DNA from 3 places in the Jeotgalibacillus sp. JSM ZJ347 genome. Region 1 is predicted to be linked to each of the others. Evidence: predicted binding sites of a transcription regulator. Region 1 holds the regulator's gene; each other region holds the start of a gene.
What was found. Region 1 encodes LexA, which represses DNA repair genes until DNA is damaged. Its sites were predicted from a motif close to CGAACATATGTTCG; they were not measured.

Region 2: ACH6CZ_RS15740 (WYL domain-containing protein) is a predicted target of LexA. The motif match lies at 2,969-2,982, and genes of this name have one in related genera.
Region 3: ACH6CZ_RS15595 (YolD-like family protein) is a predicted target of LexA. The motif match lies at 3,520-3,533, and genes of this name have one in related genera.

The regions. Positions count from the first base shown of each region.
Region 1 covers NZ_JBISEN010000001.1:661,312-667,722, forward strand. The annotation lists gene tkt (transketolase) at 1-1,387, opposite strand, end outside; gene ACH6CZ_RS03460 (DUF896 domain-containing protein) at 1,508-1,741, opposite strand; gene ACH6CZ_RS03465 (YneB family resolvase-like protein) at 1,815-2,462, opposite strand; gene yneA (cell division suppressor protein YneA) at 2,475-2,807, opposite strand; gene lexA (transcriptional repressor LexA) at 2,967-3,587, shown strand; gene ACH6CZ_RS03480 (alpha/beta fold hydrolase) at 3,661-4,539, opposite strand; gene glnA (type I glutamate--ammonia ligase) at 4,639-5,973, opposite strand; gene ACH6CZ_RS03490 (MerR family transcriptional regulator) at 6,006-6,392, opposite strand.
Region 2 covers NZ_JBISEN010000009.1:49,225-55,635, reverse strand. The annotation lists gene ACH6CZ_RS15750 (efflux RND transporter permease subunit) at 1-892, shown strand, start outside; gene ACH6CZ_RS15745 (YhgE/Pip domain-containing protein) at 895-2,712, shown strand; gene ACH6CZ_RS15740 (WYL domain-containing protein) at 3,011-3,232, shown strand; gene ACH6CZ_RS15735 (hypothetical protein) at 3,299-4,474, opposite strand; gene ACH6CZ_RS15730 (MerR family transcriptional regulator) at 4,643-5,401, shown strand; gene ACH6CZ_RS15725 (MerR family transcriptional regulator) at 5,516-5,854, shown strand; gene ACH6CZ_RS15720 (SRPBCC family protein) at 5,857-6,309, shown strand; SAM riboswitch class I at 6,404-6,411, shown strand, end outside.
Region 3 covers NZ_JBISEN010000009.1:21,204-27,614, forward strand. The annotation lists gene ACH6CZ_RS15570 (arsenic resistance protein) at 1-605, opposite strand, end outside; gene ACH6CZ_RS15575 (hypothetical protein) at 625-816, opposite strand; gene ACH6CZ_RS15580 (hypothetical protein) at 1,293-1,898, opposite strand; gene ACH6CZ_RS15585 (hypothetical protein) at 2,067-2,708, shown strand; gene ACH6CZ_RS15590 (HAD-IA family hydrolase) at 2,725-3,285, shown strand; gene ACH6CZ_RS15595 (YolD-like family protein) at 3,563-3,892, shown strand; gene ACH6CZ_RS15600 (SCP2 sterol-binding domain-containing protein) at 4,036-4,356, opposite strand; gene ACH6CZ_RS15605 (M48 family metallopeptidase) at 4,487-5,779, opposite strand; gene ACH6CZ_RS15610 (hypothetical protein) at 5,960-6,388, shown strand.

The DNA of each region.
Region 1 (6,411 bases):
CATGAGTGAATACGTATGTAACCGGTACACCCATTAGCGCTGAAAGTCTGATTGCAGGTCTTACATAGTCACTGAATACAAAGAATGTACCACCATACACACGCAGTCCTCCGTGCAGTGCCATACCATTTAGCGCAGTTCCCATCGCAAATTCACGAACACCGAACCAGATATTTCTTCCTTCAGGTGTTTCAGGTGTGAAGTCAGCTTCATCTTTCATCATCGTGTTGTTTGATCCCGCAAGGTCAGCTGAGCCGCCAAATAACGTAGGAACCGTTTTAGAGATTGCATTAAGGACTTCACCTGAAGATGCACGACTTGCAAGTGCTTTACCTTCTTCATACACAGGAAGTTCCTGATCCCAATTATCTGCAAGTTTTCCGTTCATGGCATTTTCAAGTTCCTGTGCAAGTTCCGGATAAGCAGATTTATAACTCTGGAACTTTTCATTCCATTCATTTTCTTTTTCAACACCATTTTGAGCGACAAGCTCTTCAAAGCGCTTATACACTTCATCAGGTACATAGAAAGACTCTTCAGCTTCCCACTGATAAGCTTCCTTAGCAAGAGTGGTTTCATCCGCACCAAGTGGAGCACCGTGTGCTTTTGAAGTGCCTGCTCTGTTAGGTGAGCCAAAACCGATAACTGTCTTAATTTCAATCATTGTAGGACGGCTTGTATCAGCTTTAGCCTTTTTAATCGCATCTGCAACGTCAGCAACATCGTTTCCATCATCAACACGGATATATTGCCAGTTGTAAGATTCGAACCTTTGTTTTACGCTCTCAGAGAATGAACGGTCAAGGTCGCCGTCAAGTGAAATATCATTTGAATCATAAAGAACGATCAATTTGTCCAGCTGAAGATGTCCTGCAAGTGAAGCTGCTTCAGAAGATACACCTTCCATCAGGTCTCCATCTCCGCATAGTGTATAAGTATAGTGATCAACTACATTGTATTTTTCACGATTGTATTTGGCGCTTAAGTGCTTTTCAGCCATTGCCATACCTACTGCCATGCCAATTCCCTGTCCAAGAGGACCAGTAGTTGCCTCAATGCCTTTCGTATGTTTGTATTCAGGGTGACCTGGTGTCTTAGATCCCCATTGTCTGAAGTTTTTAATTTCATCAAGTGATAAATCATAGCCGGAAAGGTGAAGCAGGCTATAAAGCAGCATCGAGCCATGACCAGCTGAAAGAACGAAACGGTCACGATCGAACCAGTCCGGATTCTTCGGATTGTGGTTCATGAACTGAGTCCATAAAGTATATGCAAATGGCGCAGCCCCCATAGGAAGTCCCGGATGCCCCGAGTTTGCTTTATCAATTGCATCAATTGATAACGTTCTGATTGTGTTAATTGCTAAATCATCTGTCTTGTTAAACATCATCTACATCCTCTCTAAACTCACGTGATACGTCTTATTGTACAAAAAAAAAAGAGAGATGTACAAACATCTCTTCTTTTCTACAAAAAACTTCTTACTCCAGGTAAAAACCGGAAACATTCAGTTCATTTTATTCCTGTTTTTTGCATCTTTAAGTTTTTGTGGAGTGACATCCTGGCCTTCAGGATCAATGACAGTAACATTTTCAATCGTTTGTTTCATTGATCCTCTAAACGCCTGTAAATATTCCTGTCTTAGAGCCTGCTGTTCATCTGCTTCAGCTTTAGTAAGAGTATCTTCTTTTGATTTTTTTGACAGTTCATTTATTCTTTTAATTTTATCTTCAGATAACATGTCTTTCACCCTTTCTTTCAGGTAAGCTTCTATGTATGTTAAAAGAAAGGTTTAAGTTTGACAAGTAATTTGTTTACGTTATCTCTGATTCCATATACTCAACATACCTTCTATGAACAGTTGCTTTAGACACAGGGTGTCCAAGACCTCTTAATACAGATGCAATTTCCTGAAATGTTAGCCCATTCCCTCTCAGCCTGACGATCTCATCGACTGGTATTTCAATCTTTTCCCTACCTTCTTTGTTTCCACGGTTCTTCAGATTTCTATGCGGTTTGAAGCCCTGCTCTACAGCACGCCTCATTCCTCTTTTAATTTTCAGGTTATGGAGTTTCCGCTGATGCTCTTCCACCATACTCACAATTTGAAGAATCATTGAATCTGATTCAGACAGCTGAAGTTCCCCATCATGTGCAATGGTGAATATCTTCACACCTTCTTTTTGCAATGTATGTAAAAGTGCAATTTTAGCGTTTCCTCTTCCGATCCGCGTCTCATCCTGAATTAAAAGACCTTCAGCATTAAACTCCCGAACCTGCTCCAGCAGCTCAAATACACCTTCACGATCCAGATCAAATCCACTTTCCTTTTTACTAATAATCGAAACTACCTGATAGTTCATTTTATCGGCAAGGGCAATCAGTTCCTCTTCCTGCCGTGTAAGTGAAGTTTCCTGAGTTTCTTTTTCTGTACTGACTCTGCAGTAAATAATTACTTTCAACACGTTCACTCCTTAATTCCGTTCAGATGCCAGGTGAATCGCGTCTTCACTGAATTTAAAAGCTTCCTCGGGTACCGGAAGCTTCAGCTGTTCCCCTGTGACAATTTTATGGGAAGATAGCCCATTATATTCAGTTACCCATTCAATAAACCCTTCCGGGGACATCGAAGTATGACTTGAGTATTCTTCAGCATACGCCCAGAGAGTATCTCCTTTTTGAACAGTTATTTCTGCATAGGTTGCATCACTGTTCGCTGTGTTCGTAAAGACAAGAAATAAGCTGAAAAAAAGTGCAGTCACCACGAATAGAATAACAAATGAATATTTCCTCCACAATCCTGTCATAATTAACCGCCTCCATCGAATATGTGTTCGCTTTTGTTAACTTGAGTATAATACGAACATTTGTTTTGGTCAACACAAAAACTCGAACTTATGTTTGTATTTTTAAAATCGCTATGCTATAATTTAGAAAAGTTTCAAACTGAAAAGAGGTGCTGCAGTGTGAAGAAATTATCAAAACGACAGCTTGATATATTAAACTTCATTAAACGCGAAGTTCAGGATAAAGGTTATCCACCATCTGTTCGTGAAATAGGTCTTGCTGTTGGGCTGGCATCAAGTTCTACAGTACATGGTCATCTTGCGAGACTGGAAAGCAAAGGGTTAATCAGAAGGGATCCAACAAAGCCAAGAGCGATTGAAGTGATCTCTCTTGAAGAAGAAAAAATCCCTACTCAGCGTGTAATAAACGTTCCGCTTGTTGGTAAAGTTACTGCCGGATCACCTATTACTGCTATTGAAAATGTAGAGGAATACTTCCCTCTTCCCGAGAGACTTGCCTCATCGGATGATGCCGTGTTCATGTTAGAGATCATGGGAGATTCTATGATAGAAGCCGGAATTTTAGACGGAGATCTCGTCATCGTAAAACAACAAAATACTGCGAATAACGGAGACATTGTTGTAGCAATGACAGATGAAGATGAAGCAACGGTAAAACGTTTCTTTAAAGAGAAAGATTATGTAAGACTACAGCCTGAGAATTCTTCTATGGCACCTATTATTTTAAGTAACGTTTCAATACTTGGAAAAGTAGTAGGCGTTTACAGACAGGTTCATTAAAAAAGCAGAACGCATTGACAAATTTGTCAATGCGTTCTGCTTTTTTAATGATGCCTGATCTAAACATCTTAATCTATTCATCAAGCACTTTTTTAATATAAGAGGAAACTTCCCCCGAGATCTCTATTGGTAGCATATGTCCCCCGGAATCGAACATATGCGTATTACATGTTCGTATTTTATCACCTGCCTTTTCAAGCAGCTTATACGGATCATAAATAACTTCATCTCTTCCAACTGCAACGTAGACAGGCATCATTAACGTATCCAGTTCAGCTGCTTTAAACAGTTTCGGTGGTGTCATTACATACTCCCAGCTGACATGCTTCTGTCCAAGGTAATAAAGGTTAAACAGCCGCTTATGCTCTTCCGTTTTCTCCCTGGTCAGCCAGCTGCAGAAATGATTTTTAATGACGGTCTCATTTGGAATCATGTTCGTTAATAACAATCTGGAATAGAAAGAGACATTCATTCTTTTTATTGAAGCAGCAGGAGATAATATAATTAGAGATTTCACTCTATCCGGCTTTAAAATGGCGTAATTAAGTGCGTGCCATCCACCATTGGAATGGCCGATCATCGTTACATTCGCTATGTTTAGAGCATCTATTAGCTCTGTTATCCAATCAACATAATCTTCCCGTTCATTTAAATGTTCCTTTGTGTTGCTGTTATTAAACTCTCCTAATACATCGACAAAGTAAAGCAGATAGTCTTCCGCTAAGTTTTCAGCACATCCATACCATTCTGCAGAACTGAAACCAAACGCATGAAAAAAGATGAGCGGTTCTTTTTGCCGATTTCCGCATTCCAGAACTGAAACGTCTCCAAACTTAGTTGTAATCTTATTATCTTTATATGGTATCTTCCATAACTTCATGACCTCTTTATATGCGGATTGATACTGATTATATCCCTCTATTGATTTAAATCCTTTATATGATTCAGCCATTATCATCCCCCCTTACCGTTTATATACCCAGCTTTTTCATTATTGTACTGCTAAATAGAAAAAACCTCTGAAGCAAAGTTGCTTCAGAGGTTTGATTGATTAATACATTTCTAAATACTGTTCTCTCTCCCATGGGTGAACCTGCGTACGGAACATATCCCATTCGATTTCTTTAGCTTCAACGAAATGCTCAAAGATATGTTCTCCAAGTCCGTCGATGATAACCTGATCGTTCTTAAGTTCTTCAAGCGCTGCAAAAAGAGTACCTGGAAGATCTTTGATACCTGCTGCTTCACGCTCAGCTTTATCCATTACATAGATATTTCTATCAATTGATTCTGGTGGTGTCAGACCATTTTTAATTCCATCAAGACCCGCTTTAAGCATAACGGCCATTGCAAGATATGGGTTTGCAGATGGATCTACTGAACGCACTTCCACACGTGTACTCATTCCACGTGAAGCCGGGATTCTGACTAGCGGGCTACGGTTTCTTGCAGACCATGCAATGTAGCAAGGTGCTTCATAACCCGGTACAAGACGCTTGTAAGAGTTTACAGTAGGGTTTGTCACAGCTGTAAACCCTGATGCGTGCTTAAGCACACCAGCCATGAATTGCTTCATTGTTTCACTTAGCTGCTGATCAGCATTTTCATCAAAGAATGAGTTCTTGCCATCCTTAAATAATGACATGTTAAAGTGCATTCCAGAACCATTCACACCAAATAATGGCTTAGGCATAAATGTAGCGTGTAATCCGTGCTTTCTTGCAATTGTTTTAACTACAAGCTTAAACGTCTGGATATCATCACAAGCTGAAATTGCATCAGCATATTTGAAATCGATCTCGTGCTGACCTGGTGCTACTTCATGGTGAGAAGCTTCGATTTCAAAGCCCATTTTTTCAAGTTCAATTACGATATCACGACGGCAGTTTTCACCAAGATCCGTCGGCGCTAAGTCAAAGTATCCACCTTTATCATTTAATTCAAGCGTTGGCTCACCGTTAACATCCAGCTTGAAAAGGAAAAATTCAGGCTCAGGTCCTAGGTTAAAATCAGTAAATCCTAACTCTTCCATTTCTTCAAGCACACGCTTCAGGTTATTACGCGGATCTCCTGAAAAAGGTGTACCATCCGGGTTGTAAATATCACAGATCAGTCGTGCAACTTTTCCATCACCAGCAGTCCAAGGGAATACAACCCATGAATCAAGATCCGGGAACAGATACATATCAGATTCTTCAATACGAACAAACCCTTCGATTGAAGATCCGTCAAACATCATTTTATTATCAAGTGCTTTTTCTAACTGGCTTACAGGAATTTCAACGTTTTTGATTGTACCAAGGATATCAGTGAATTGAAGTCTGATAAAGTTTACATTTTGTTCCTTTGCCATTTTCATAATGTCTTCTCTTGAATACGTGCTCATTTGTGATTCCTCCTGTTTTTTATGTAATTTTTTTAACGAAAGAACCTCGAAAGGTCTCCCGCTCTTAAACTGTTTTTGCTGTACTTGCCATTACCCATCATTTCCTGTTTTAACAGCTTTCTTAAATCACTCTCTGATAAGTCCGGCTTTTTAGCAGGTCGATCTGATTCGGCTTCTGTGCCATCCCCCAGGATCCGCTTGATTCCAGCCATATTGACACCTTGCTCAAGAAGATCTTTGATCTCAAGCAGTTTATCAATATCGTTTAATGAAAAGAGACGGCGATTACCTTCCGTTCTAGCCGGAGCGATTAATCCATGCTCTTCATAGTAGCGAATCTGACGGGCGGTTAAATCGGCCAGCTGCATGACTGTTCCAATTGGAAAGAGTGGCATGCTGCGTCTAATATCACTGCCCATCATATAACCCCTTTCTTGC
Region 2 (6,411 bases), on a different contig from region 1:
GGATGCGATTGCGACAGAAGAAATTTTTGGGCAGGAAACACCAATGGTTCTGCTGGTACCTGCTGAAGACCGCGGGACTGAAGAGGAGCTTGTCCGTGAGATTGAAGCGCTGGACAATATTTCAGGCGTGATGTCTTACGTAAATGTAGCGGGTGCAGCGGTTCCGCCTGAATATCTGGATGAATCAGTTACAGATCAGTTCTACTCAGAGAACTATGCGAGAATTACGATCTTTGCAGAGACGGAAACTGAAGGTGATCCAGCCTTTACGCTCATTGAAGACGTGAAGGAAACAGCAGACAGCTACTATGATGATGTGCACCTTCTTGGTGAAAGTGTCACGCTGTATGATATGAGGGAGATCGTTCAAAAGGATAATACGTTCGTTAATATCATGACGGTCGTGACAGTGGGACTTGTCCTGCTGCTGACATTCCGTTCGATTTCCATTCCGGTTGTCCTGTTAATCACGATTCAGGCTTCTGTCTGGATCAACTTGGCGATTCCGTACTTTACTGATGCGCCGCTCGTTTATATCGGCTATTTGCTGATCAGTACAATTCAGCTTGCGGCAACGGTTGATTACGGCATTCTTTTCACCGAAAACTACTACAAGCTCAGACAGGAAATGACTGCGCTTGAAGCGATTAAAAAGACGATTGATGATAAGCTGTTTGCCATTTTTGTATCAGCTTCCATTCTCTCAAGTGTCGGCTTTATTCTGTGGATCACCTCAACAAACCCGGTTGTCTCATCAATCGGATTACTGCTTGGACGCGGGGCATTATTAGCCTTTATCATGGTCGTCTTTGTACTGCCGGCACTGCTAGTGATTTTCGATAAAGTCATTGAGAAAACAACGTGGAAAGCAAACTTTTTTAAGGGGAAATGACAATGAAATTTAAACGCACAAGCGCAGGATTTGCAGCATTTCTACTTGCCATGCCAACCCTCCTCGTCTCAGCGGAAACACAGAATACAGCTGAAGACAACACTGTGACGGGAGAAGGCACTTTTGATAAAAAGACAGAAGTGGTCTATGCGACGTTGGATGCAGCAGGGGATCAAAAAGATCTTTATGTCGTTAATAACTTCACCGTAAGTGAATTCGGTGAAATTACGGACTACGGTGATTATACGAACGTTCAGAATCTGACTGATCTAACACCAATTGAGCAGCAGGAGCGCGAGATTACACTGAATGCACAGGAAGAAGAATTTTATTATCAGGGTAATCTTGAAAATAGAGCGCTCCCGTGGAATTTTGATATCAGTTACTCGTTAAACGGTGAAGCAGCTGATGCCAAATCGCTGATTGGTCAGGACGGAGCGCTTACGATTCAAATCGATTCTTCTAAAAATACTGAGGGTGAAGAACTTTTTTTCAACAACTATATGATCCAGATCACAATGACATTTGATGCTGAGCGCTTTAAAAATATTGAAGCACCGGACGGAACAATTGCCACTGCCGGTAAAAACAGACAGGTAACATTTACCGTGCTGCCTGAAAAAGAAGAGAGCTATCAGGTGAATGCAGATGTCACGGACCTTGAGATGGAGGCGATTCAAATCGCTGCCGTACCATCATCCATGTCTATTGAGGCACCTGATACAGCTGAAGTGAAACAGGAAATGACGTCACTGTCAGATGCCACTGCTGAAGTGAATAACGGGGTTGGCGAATTGCAGGCCGGAATCGCTGAACTGAATAACGGAACAGCAAATCTGTATGACGGTTCAGCACAATTCCGCGACGGCATCAGTCAGCTCTCACAAAATGCAGGTGGACTGATTGAAGGATCTTCTTCGATTCAGGATGCATTGAATCAGATGAGTGAATCAGTTGGAGCAGGTGTCGGTGAAGTAAATACGGGTGAATTCAGTGAACTCCCGGCAGCATTCAGACAAATTGCCGGCGGACTTGATGAAGTCGGAAGCGGACTGACAAGCTTAAGTGGAAGCTATGAGCAGGCTTACCATGCGCTTGATCAGGCAATCGCGGCTGTTCCGGAACATCAGATCAGTGAAGCTGACATCGCAGCGCTTTATGAGAGTGGAGCGGATGAAGCAACAGTCAATAAGCTTGTTGAAAGCTACAAGTCATCACTTGCTGTAAAAGAAACTTACAGACAAACAGAGGAAGCTTTTGCAGCCGTTCCGGGTGCACTTTCAGAAAGCAAGGGTGCACTGGCTGAAATGAGCAGCAGCCTGCATACCATTGCTGACCAGCTTGAAAACGGTCTTGCAGCAACCAATATGGATGAATCTTTAGGTCAGCTGCAGCAGGGGTTAGCTACGCTTGCTGCAAACTTCGCAGAGTTCCATTCAGGTCTTGCTTCATATACTGGCGGTGTCAGTGAGCTTGCAGGTTCGTATGGAGAACTTCATAGCGGACTTGGCGGTCTGACAGGTGGCACAGATGAGCTTGAGGACGGTGCAGGCGCTTTATATAGTGGCACTTCAGAGCTGGCTTCAGCAACAAGTGAGCTGCCTGACCAGCTCCAGGAAGAAATTGATGCCATGCTGAGCGAATTCGATAAATCCGATTTTGAGCCGGTTTCATTTGTATCTGACCAGAATGAGGGCGTTGAATCAGTTCAATTTGTGATTAAGACAGACAGCCTGAAAAAGGAAGATGCAGAAGAAGCAGAAGAGGAAGCTGCAGAAGAGAAGAGCTTCTGGGATCGTTTGATGGATTTGTTCAGGTAAGTGGTGTGTGCGATGAGGTTCGCGGGTTAACGGGTGATGTTCGGCGTTCAGCCAGGGATGTTCGAAGGTTATCCCCGGATGTTCGAATGTAAACACACCATGTTCAGCATTCAATCACCAACCTTCGACGTTTCATGTCTAAATACCTATAAGGAAAAAATCTCATTCAACCACTTAAATCAAACTGACAGGCGGATATCCGTCTGTCAGTTTTTTAAATTTATATCCTTCTGCAGCAGCTTTTCAGTTTACTTTCAGAACGTTTGTTCGTATAATAAAGGTACGAGGAGGAATGATCATGAAAGAGAAATTATTCCGCTACTGGCAGCAGGGTCTCACAGTCAAAATGATCTATATGAAACATGATGGTGTCTGTTCTGAGAGAAGAGTGCTGATCAGAAAGCTCGGGGAAAATTCTTTCACAGCCTACTGTCTGAAAAGAAGAGCTGTCCGTACTTTTCAATATGACCGAATCCTGTCAATCAAACCAATGATCAAAAAAGAAAAGCTGATTATCTGACCAGATAAAAGAGTCCTCCAGGAAGCAGCTGCTTCAAAAAGGACTCTGCACTTACATACCATTTTATTATTCTTCCTCTTCCATCATTTCTCTGATCTCGTCATATCTTTGCCGCTGCCTGTAGCCATATGTGGAAGATAAGACGACTTCCTCATCTTCGAGTGCTGAACCAAGTGCACCAATAATAGTGGCGATACTTGTTGCGGTCCAGGCAATATAAAAATAGTTCACATATCCAACATCCGGTGATACCTCAGACTGCAGCAGACCCATCGGTATAAATAAAACGACTGCAAATGAAAACAGGATAAACAGTAACATATAATATAATAATACTGAGGTCAAAAGGGTCAGGAATGTTGTTGCATTATAAAGCTTTCTAAGATGTGGTGCTGTTTGGGTTACCTGCTTCTTTTCCCATAACTGATGGGCTGAAATGATCCAGAAAACCATTGCAAGTATTGAAATATTGGATAGCAAAAACATTCTCCAAATACTATATTCATGACTCAGCATCCAAAGTGTGGGAAACACCAGTGCATAAGCACCGGTTGTAAAAGCAAGCATGATGACTTTTTTAAAGGACGAAAACATAACCCACGGTTTATTCGCACGCACCATACCGGTTAACAGGCGCAATGCGCTGCCTGCATAGGAATTGACTTTGAATCTTACATCAATATTTTCCGTATCCTCAGGGGTTTCTCTTTGGATTGGTGAAATTTTATCAAATCCTTTTTTACCAACCAGCCTTTTGGGATTTCTGGTTTTTAAATCTTTATTCTCTGTTTTATCTTTTTGCTCAAGTCTTTTTTCTGCTTTTTCCCGTCCCTCTTCAGAAGTCGTGTAGAACATTTCATTCACCAGCTGGAGAATTGAGTCCCTGACTCTGCGTGAGAGGGAAACCGCTCCAAGCCCCGGCAGGCTGATCAATGCAATGTTTTCTTCTTCATAGGCTTCAGCAATGATTGCTTTTTTTCCAAAAAGTAAAGGAAGGTCTGTAAGGGCAACTGTAAAATCCCACTCATTTTCTTTTCTTTTGGACAGAATCGCTTTCATCACTTCATCTGATTGGTCAGTGCCACCGGTTAGAGAATCAATTGAACAATCAATTTTCCAATCCCGGTTATCATCCACATAATAATCCAGCAGTTCAGGAAGTTCAGCCTTCAGCGAATCAATTAATTCTTTCGGATATCCCGGCGCTGCGATTAAACCCAGTGTATAATTCGATCCGCTCATATTTTCACCCCATCATTTCTTTATCGTTCTTACTCTTTTAACCTAAATTAATCATGTTAAAAACTTTCATTTTGAAAAAATCGACTATATATTAAAAAAAGATGATTAAAACATATTGACCTTCACGTAACGTAAAGCCTTATGCTGTATTTGTCAGGAGGGGTGTAAATGGAATATACAGTTCAGCAGCTGGCAAAGCTGTCCGGTGTAAGCGGCCGCACACTGAGGTATTATGATGAGATTGATCTGTTGAAGCCCGCGAGAATCAGTTCATCAGGATACCGTATCTACAGTCAGAAGGAAGTGGACCTGCTGCAGCAGATTCTCTTTTACCGGGAACTTGACGTAAGTCTGGAGGAAATCACCAGGATCATTCATCACCCGGACTTTGATCTGGTCCAAGCTTTGGAGCAGCATATTCAGAAACTGCGGGAAAAACATGCCCGTCTTGAACAAATTATTTCAAACGTTCAGAAAACGATTGAAAGCAAAGAAGGAGGCACTCCAATGTCAGATCAGGAGAAGTTTGAAGGCTTTAAGAAAAAACTGATTGATGAAAACGAAGAGAAGTATGGGAAAGAAGTACGTGAACAATATGGGGATCAGATCGTTAATGACAGCAATGCAAAAATGATGGGACTGTCAGAAGATGATTTCAAGCAGATGAATGATGTGGAAAAAGCTCTTCTTGCAGCACTTGAAAACGCCTATAAAACAGGCGACCCGGCTTCAGCTGAGGCACAAAAAGCAGCTGAATTGCATAAAGAATGGTTGAGCTTTACTTGGCCAAAGTACTCCAAAGAGGCACATGCAGGACTTGGTGACATGTATGTGAGTGATGAGAGTTTTACTGCCTATTATGACAAGCATTTTGAAGGTGCAACTGTATTTTTGCGGGATGCGATTCATGTGTTCACAGCAAAATAAAGTTAGTCAAAAGTCATTTGCGGATCTGAAAAAGTTCCTGCAAATGACTTTTTCTTTTTTGTTGACCATGTTGTGCGCCCCATCATTTAAAATGAGTATAAGGGGCTGATGCATATGTACAAAGTCAGTGAATTTGCTGAGGTTACAGGTTTAAGTAAAGAAACGCTCCGCTATTATGCAGAGGTGGGCCTGCTTGAGCCTGCTTATATTGATCCTGAAAATCGTTACCGCTACTATGATGACGGAAGCTATTTTTTAGCCATTCTTTTAATAAAGCTGAGACATTTCGGTTTCACGATCCAGGAGATGTCTGAAGTGATGAGAGATGAATCATTCGAAAATCTGGAAGCATTACTTCAGCAAAAGCGGAGAAAAATAGTAAATGAAATAGAAAACATGAGAAGCAAAATCGAAGAAATTGACCAGTTTATCGAATCAGGAAAGGGTGAGTGAGTGTGATCACATGGAAAGAAGATGTACTGATTGACGCAAATATTGAAGAGGTATGGGAATTATTCAGGGATAAGAATATCAAAAGAATTATGCCAAAAGTGATTTCACATGAGTTGCTGGAAGGGGAGGAAACTGTTTCAGGAGCGAAGCATCAACAAACCTATAGTGAGGGAAAACGTGTTGAAACTTATGTAGTTCATACATTGGTCTATAAAGATGAACCAAATGAGAAATATAAACAACTTAACTTTATCCTGGCAAAGGCTTTTAATACAACCTTCTCCTTCAATCTAATTAAAGAAAATGATCAGCAGACCCGACTCATTTATGAAGGGGAGAATAAAGGAGCAAACTTTGTCGGGAAAGCCATGCTGAAGCTTGCTGGCGGGAAACAGGATAATAAAGTGGTCCTCGAATTTCTTGAAAGAGTGAAAAAAGAAGCTGAAGACACCTGAACAATGATTGAATATTCTCAATTTAAATGATTGTATTGACTTATCCGAGTGAATCACTTATATTTCAACAATCAATAAAAACTTCATAACCATCTTCTTATG
Region 3 (6,411 bases), on a different contig from region 1:
AATACTAAGAAGATTGTAGGAAGGCTTTCCAGTAGATTAGCTTCCAGCAGACGTTTTCCTTTTAGCAATTTTTTCATCAGAACCGCTAACATCAGCGGGACGAATAACACCCATATAACCCCTTCAATCAGATAAGCGGCTTCCACCGTTTCGCCTGTGCCAAAAAAGATGAACAAATAAACCGGTAGCAGGACGATCTGCAGGATCAGGTTAAGCGGCAAAATCGCTACTGACAAAGCTGTATTGCCTTTCGCAACGCCGGTAAAAATTAAGTACCAGTCCGTACACGGTGTAACAAGCAGCATGATCAGCCCAATAGCAAGAGCCGGCTGGTCAGGGAAAAACACGAACGTCAGCACCCAGGCAAAAACAGGTGTCCATACAAAATTGATCAGGATAGCGCTTATGCTGAATGCTTTATTCCGGAAGGATGCTTTTACATCCTTTAAAGGAATCTGCAAAAACGTCAGATAAATCATCAAAGCAAGCAGTGGCAGGACCAGCCCTTTTGCAACTGATCCGGCTCCATTAAGCTGACTGAAGATCATTCCAATACCAACAGCACCCAAAATAAAAAACGTATAAAGTTTTTCAAGCCATTTCAATATCTATCACACCTGACATTTAAATCGAATCAAATCCATCACTGAACATTCTTCCAAACAATCTGAACAATAAGTATACCAGGCGAAACGGCAGAATGATCAACTCCGGAACCCAGATCAGAATATCCATCATTACATCCCAAAAGCCATACTTCCCTTCTTCTTTGCGCTTTCTTGATTTAGCTTCTCTTCTCTCCCGCCATTTTTTCATCACAAGCACCTCTTTTTCCCATTCGTTTTTAATCTATACGGATCAGATGCTGAAGCGTTTCAAAAATTGAGTGAAACCTGATTAGCTTATCTGACGTATATCAGTTAACAGATTTTTAGGAAGGTTCTAAGATGCGCACAATCATATCCAGCGCACTAAGCTTGATCGTCATTATTGTTGGAGGTTACAGTTTTTCACTGGTGACCGGTCAGTCGTTCCGATCTATATGTTCCCGCTGGCACTGCTATTACTGCTCACCGGGATTGAAAGATTGAAAGACAACAAAACTTTTTACGGTACCTTCGCAATTGCTGTACCCGTCTTTGTGTTTTTCATAGCAGGATACACTTCAATTAACGGACTTTTAAAAAAACTGTCTTTGCATGTGTGCAAAGACAGTTTTAAGGGGCAAATACGTAATAGGTCAGAATAAATCCAAACATTGCTATATAACCGCCTGCGACAAGTAGCAATGACTATCTGCCCCCTTCACTTACTTCCTCATTATACTTTTCAACAAGCTTATTATTGTCAGTCGTGCCATATGCTTTTTCGAGCTTCGGCCTGAGCTTTTCCCATAACAGATTTTTTTCATATACATCCATATCAAATCCATGATTCAGCTGTTCAACCGTTAATCCGAGAATATCGGCATAGGCCTGCTGAAGCGGTGATTCAAATGACTGCGTAACATTATCAATGTACTCATTCAACTCTTCTTCACTTACTGTCACACCGTATTTCGTCTCAGCGATTTCTTTCCAGACCTGGTCTTCTGTTAAGCGCGCTTTGGAAATCTCCATAATTTCAGCTTCTGTCAGGTCCTCAGCATAATAAAGCGCCTCCTCAGAGATCGTTCTGATGACCCACTTTTCAAGATCACCCTCAGCATCAAGTCGATCCGCTTCCTCCATAACGTGGCTCAGTGTATTGTAAAAGTCTTCACGTGTAAACGAATCAGTCATCACAGACAGCTCTTCATTACTTTTCATTTCAATATCAGCTACTGCATTTTCTTCCGGGGCACATCCAGACAGGAAAAATAGTGTGGCGATAGACAACAGATAAATTTGTTCCTTCATAAATTGATATGCACCTCCATATCATAATCGATTCGACAAATAGAGACTTAAGTCCTTCAAATTAATAAAATTTATATGATAAATGATATATTTTCTGAAACTTTCCTTTATGTTAATCGTTACCAATTACAACAGATAAAATACAAAAAAGAAGTGGAGTAAACCATCATGATGAAGAAAATATTCATTTCATTAGGGATTGCGGCTGGCGTGTTCATTGCGGGAGCTGGTATATTATTTTTTACTTTTGTCCAGAGCATGAAAGCAGACCCGGGAGAAGAAAGATATATAGAAGAAGTTGCAGATGAGTATCTAAGGGAGCGTATTGAAGCGGACACAGAAATTTATGATGTGCTTTATGATAATATGGGAAACTTCCCTGAATTTGAATACGCGGCAAATGTAAGGCATCTCGGAGATGGGACAGAATTTCTTGTCTATGAACGGCAGACAACCGGTGAAGTAACAGACAATTATGTAAAGGAACGTATGGAAGATCAGATTGTTGAAGATATACAGCCGCTTTTTGAACAATCATTTGATCGCATTGAATATATCTGGGTATTTCTAGATGAGGATACCGGTAAAGGTCAAGATCCTGACCAGCCATTTAGCTACAAAGCATATAATACTTCTCCTTTTCTTATGGTTGCAATCCCCCGGAACGCACAGAAAAGTGACGGGGAGTTATTTGAAAAACTGTATAATGAGATTAAAGCATTGACAGGCTTTGAACAGGGAACAATTGAAATCTCTTATACAGACCAGGGTGTTCCGCTTGAAGATGATGTCTGGAGCAAAGAATTTTAAGTAAAAGGAGCTAGATATGAATATACTTTGGGATTACGACGGCACACTTTTTAATACTTATCCCGCTTATGCAAAGCGCATGAGCCAGGTGCTAGACGGAAAAGTATCTGAAGCAGACTGCTATAAAGAACTGAAAATATCTGCATCACATGCGATCAGTCATTTCAGTTTGACTAGGTCGCAAATTGATGAATACAACCAATTAATCGGCAGCATCCACCCTGACGAAATGCCGCCGTTTGAGCACGTTGAAGAAATACTGAAGCAAGCTGACTGCAACTTGATCATGACACACAAAGACCAGGCTGGTGCCTATAAAGTACTTGATTACTATGGTTTCACAAAATACTTTTCCGACATTGTCACAGCTGATGACGGCTTTCCGCGCAAACCTGATCCTGCGTCATACAAATACCTGCATGACAAGCATCACATTGACCTTGCTATCGGCGACCGTGAACTCGATATCATCCCGGCAAAACAGCTCGGCATGCACACCTGCCTCTTTCAAAACGATCAACCAGCTGATTTTCATTTGGAGGACTACAAAGACTTTTTTAAGGTTGTGGTTTTTTAACTGCCCTATAAAGTAGTGAACAATTATTAAAGCCATCTAAGTGCAGCGAAGCGTAGGGCGGGGACTCCGGGACGATTAGAGGGAAGCTAAGACCCCGCAAACGCGGAGCGTTGAGGAGGCTCAGCAACCTCCGTCCGGAAAGCCTCCGCCCGAAGCGCAGCGAAACGTTTTTAAATATCCCCCCCACACAGCCCAATAAAATGTTAAAATCCATCACTTACCTATTTACAAAACAGAACAAACGTTCCTATAATGAGTAAAAAGGGGCGTGAATAAAATGAACAAGGACCGTGGCACAATTAAGTGGACCTCAATGATGCTGCCTGAACACGTGAAAATGCTCAAGGACTTTTACGAGGAGATGGAACAGGAAACAAAACCTGAACTTGATGAACAGATGTTTGACATGATTTTTCTCGGTATTCAGGAAGCGCTCGAATTCCGGCAGAAGGTTGACCTGAAAATCTTCGAACACAACAGGCGTGACAGCGTAAAAGGAATCATTACATTAATTAACTACCAGCAGCGCTATTTACTGATGACAACTTCAGACCATATGAAAAAGACCATCCCCTTCGATCAGGTGATTGGTCTTGAGGTTGTGTGAGACAGGGTCGCTGCCTGAATGCAAGGCTGCGTTCGTTTCAGCCACTTTGTGTTGCACTTCAGCCAAATTACGTGCGTTTCAAAAGAATTACGTGCGGCTCAGCCCATTTGCGTGCGCTGCGCCGCACCACAAGCCCGGGACGCTTAAAACGAATACTCACTCAACAATGATTCAAGCTTCAACGCGTAACCCATCTTCCCATCAACCTTTAACTTCCCGAACATGAATGCACCTGATGCGCTCAGGTTCCCTTCAATCATTTTCACTAAGTCTTTTTCACTCAGCTTTAATGTACAATTCGGCTCAGCTGCTCCCGCTTCTTCAATAGATGCTTCCCCATGCTTTAATACCAGCTGTTTCGTTTCCCCATCTTTCAGCTGAAATTCATAGCGCACATTTTCATTCCGGATCGGCTCCGGATTGGCGTTCATTGCTGTTGTTATTCTTGACCACACTTCTGACATGCTCATATCCCCTTTGTCTGAATGTAATGAATACTCATTCATTTTACCATAATGATCTTTTTCAGGTGTGTGAATTTATCATTAAATTCCAGTGAAAAAAGGATGAGACATATTTGTCCCATCCCCTCTCCTATTCTTGAATCCAAGTATAAAAATCTTCACCCGTTGTTGTACTGATATAATCAGCAGGGGTTTGACCGCTAGGGTCTGTCATGAATGGATCTGCACCATACTCGACAATCAATGCAGCTGCTTCACGTTCGTCATAGCCTACAGTGACCATGAGTGGGGTTGAATAGTCATCCTGTGTATTGGGATCTGCTCCTGCTTCAAGCAATAACTCAAGCATTTCCAGATTACTGCTGTACGCAGCGTATATTAAAGCAGTTGAACCCTCGTTATCTGTTTCTTCAAGATCAGCTCCAGCATCAATTAGCGCAGACGCCTCATCAATATCTCCCATACTGACAGCATCCATTAATGGCGTAGCCCCAAAACCCATGTCCTCATAAAATGCATCATCTGCAGCGCTCAAATCATCTGGCAGGAATGAAGCGAAAACAACGCCAGCGAGAGTCATGGAAATAATAACTGCTATATAAGCACCTGCCAGTCCCCCAAACAACAATCCTGCTCCCAGCACAATTTTACCCGGCTGCTGACTGTAATTATGAGGTGTTGACGGATTCATGAAACGTTCCACTGAAAGAATTCTTTTTGGAAGCAGAGGGTGTGTCGAAAGCACTTCGCTCAGCCATACCGCCCCGTTAGATTCTGAATGGATCTGCTCAAGATACGCATCTTCATTTACTTCATGGTACATTACTTTACCGACACCAAGCAGCGTAAGTGCACGCTTAGCAGCAGTAGCGTTCCCAACCTGATATGCAGCGTGCCTATCGCATGTATACTCACATGACCGGCTGTAGGCCTGAGATAAAAAAGGTACTAACTGGGCAGGCAACACCAAAATGTTTTTCCAGATGTGGTTACGTTTGATATGCGCGAGTTCATGCGCAATGATAAAGTCCAGCTCTTCCTGTCCATTCTGTCTTGCTAATTCAAATACCTCTGAATAAACGACAATCATATTACGACCGAAAAATCTTGTCGCAAAGGCATTCAATGCACCTTCAGACTGAATAACAAAGAAGTCGGGTACTTTCTTTAATCCCATTTCATTAGATAAAACAACAGTCCGCTCATAGACATCTGAAAACTGTCTCTCACTCACTCTTACCCCATTGCCACGGATCGAGCCGAGCATAAGTGCATTTGTAAAAAGAACGACTGCAAGAACAGCAAGCGCAATCCCAATTCCAATAATCGAAACAGCAGCGACAATATAGATCAGCACGCTAAATATAGCTGAAAGTATAAAGTAAACCGTTTCTCTTTCTGATTTGATTCCCTGATGATTCAAAGGTCTTCCCCCTGTATATGTATGATATTGTAAGGCATTTCTAAATATTAGCCGATCATCTTTAAAATTACAATATAACAATCATATTTTTGTGAGGTTTCGATAGCCAGGTATCAAGGCTTTTTCGGTTTATGGTACGATAAATAAATAAAAGATTAATCTAAGGATTTGAGGTCTACAATGGAACACATACGTACAAGAACAAAAAGAGTAGCTAAAAAAGGTGTAGTTGGCATACACAAATATGATATCCGTAAAGAAGACGGTCAATATTTTGTATTTTTCAGCTCTAAATCACAAAACAGTCATTTTTACAGCGATGAAGAACTCGTTGGGGAATACACCTCACTTGATGAGGCACAGAATTACCTGAAAGAGAACATGGGTGCATTTGATGCAAGACCGCTGTCATTTAAGGTTGCGTGGAGTGTCGCCAACCTTATTGTATCCACTATACTTGGCTTTTTTGTCTATCACCTGAGTGAAGATGCATTATTATCAGGTAGATTTGCAGCAGAGACAGCCCAGATTGCAGGCTTGATGATCGGAATCGTCGTGATCTTTATTACACTGATCATCTTCAACCGGATGTTAAGTCGATTAAGCTGATGAAATTGCTTATCTGACAGCCT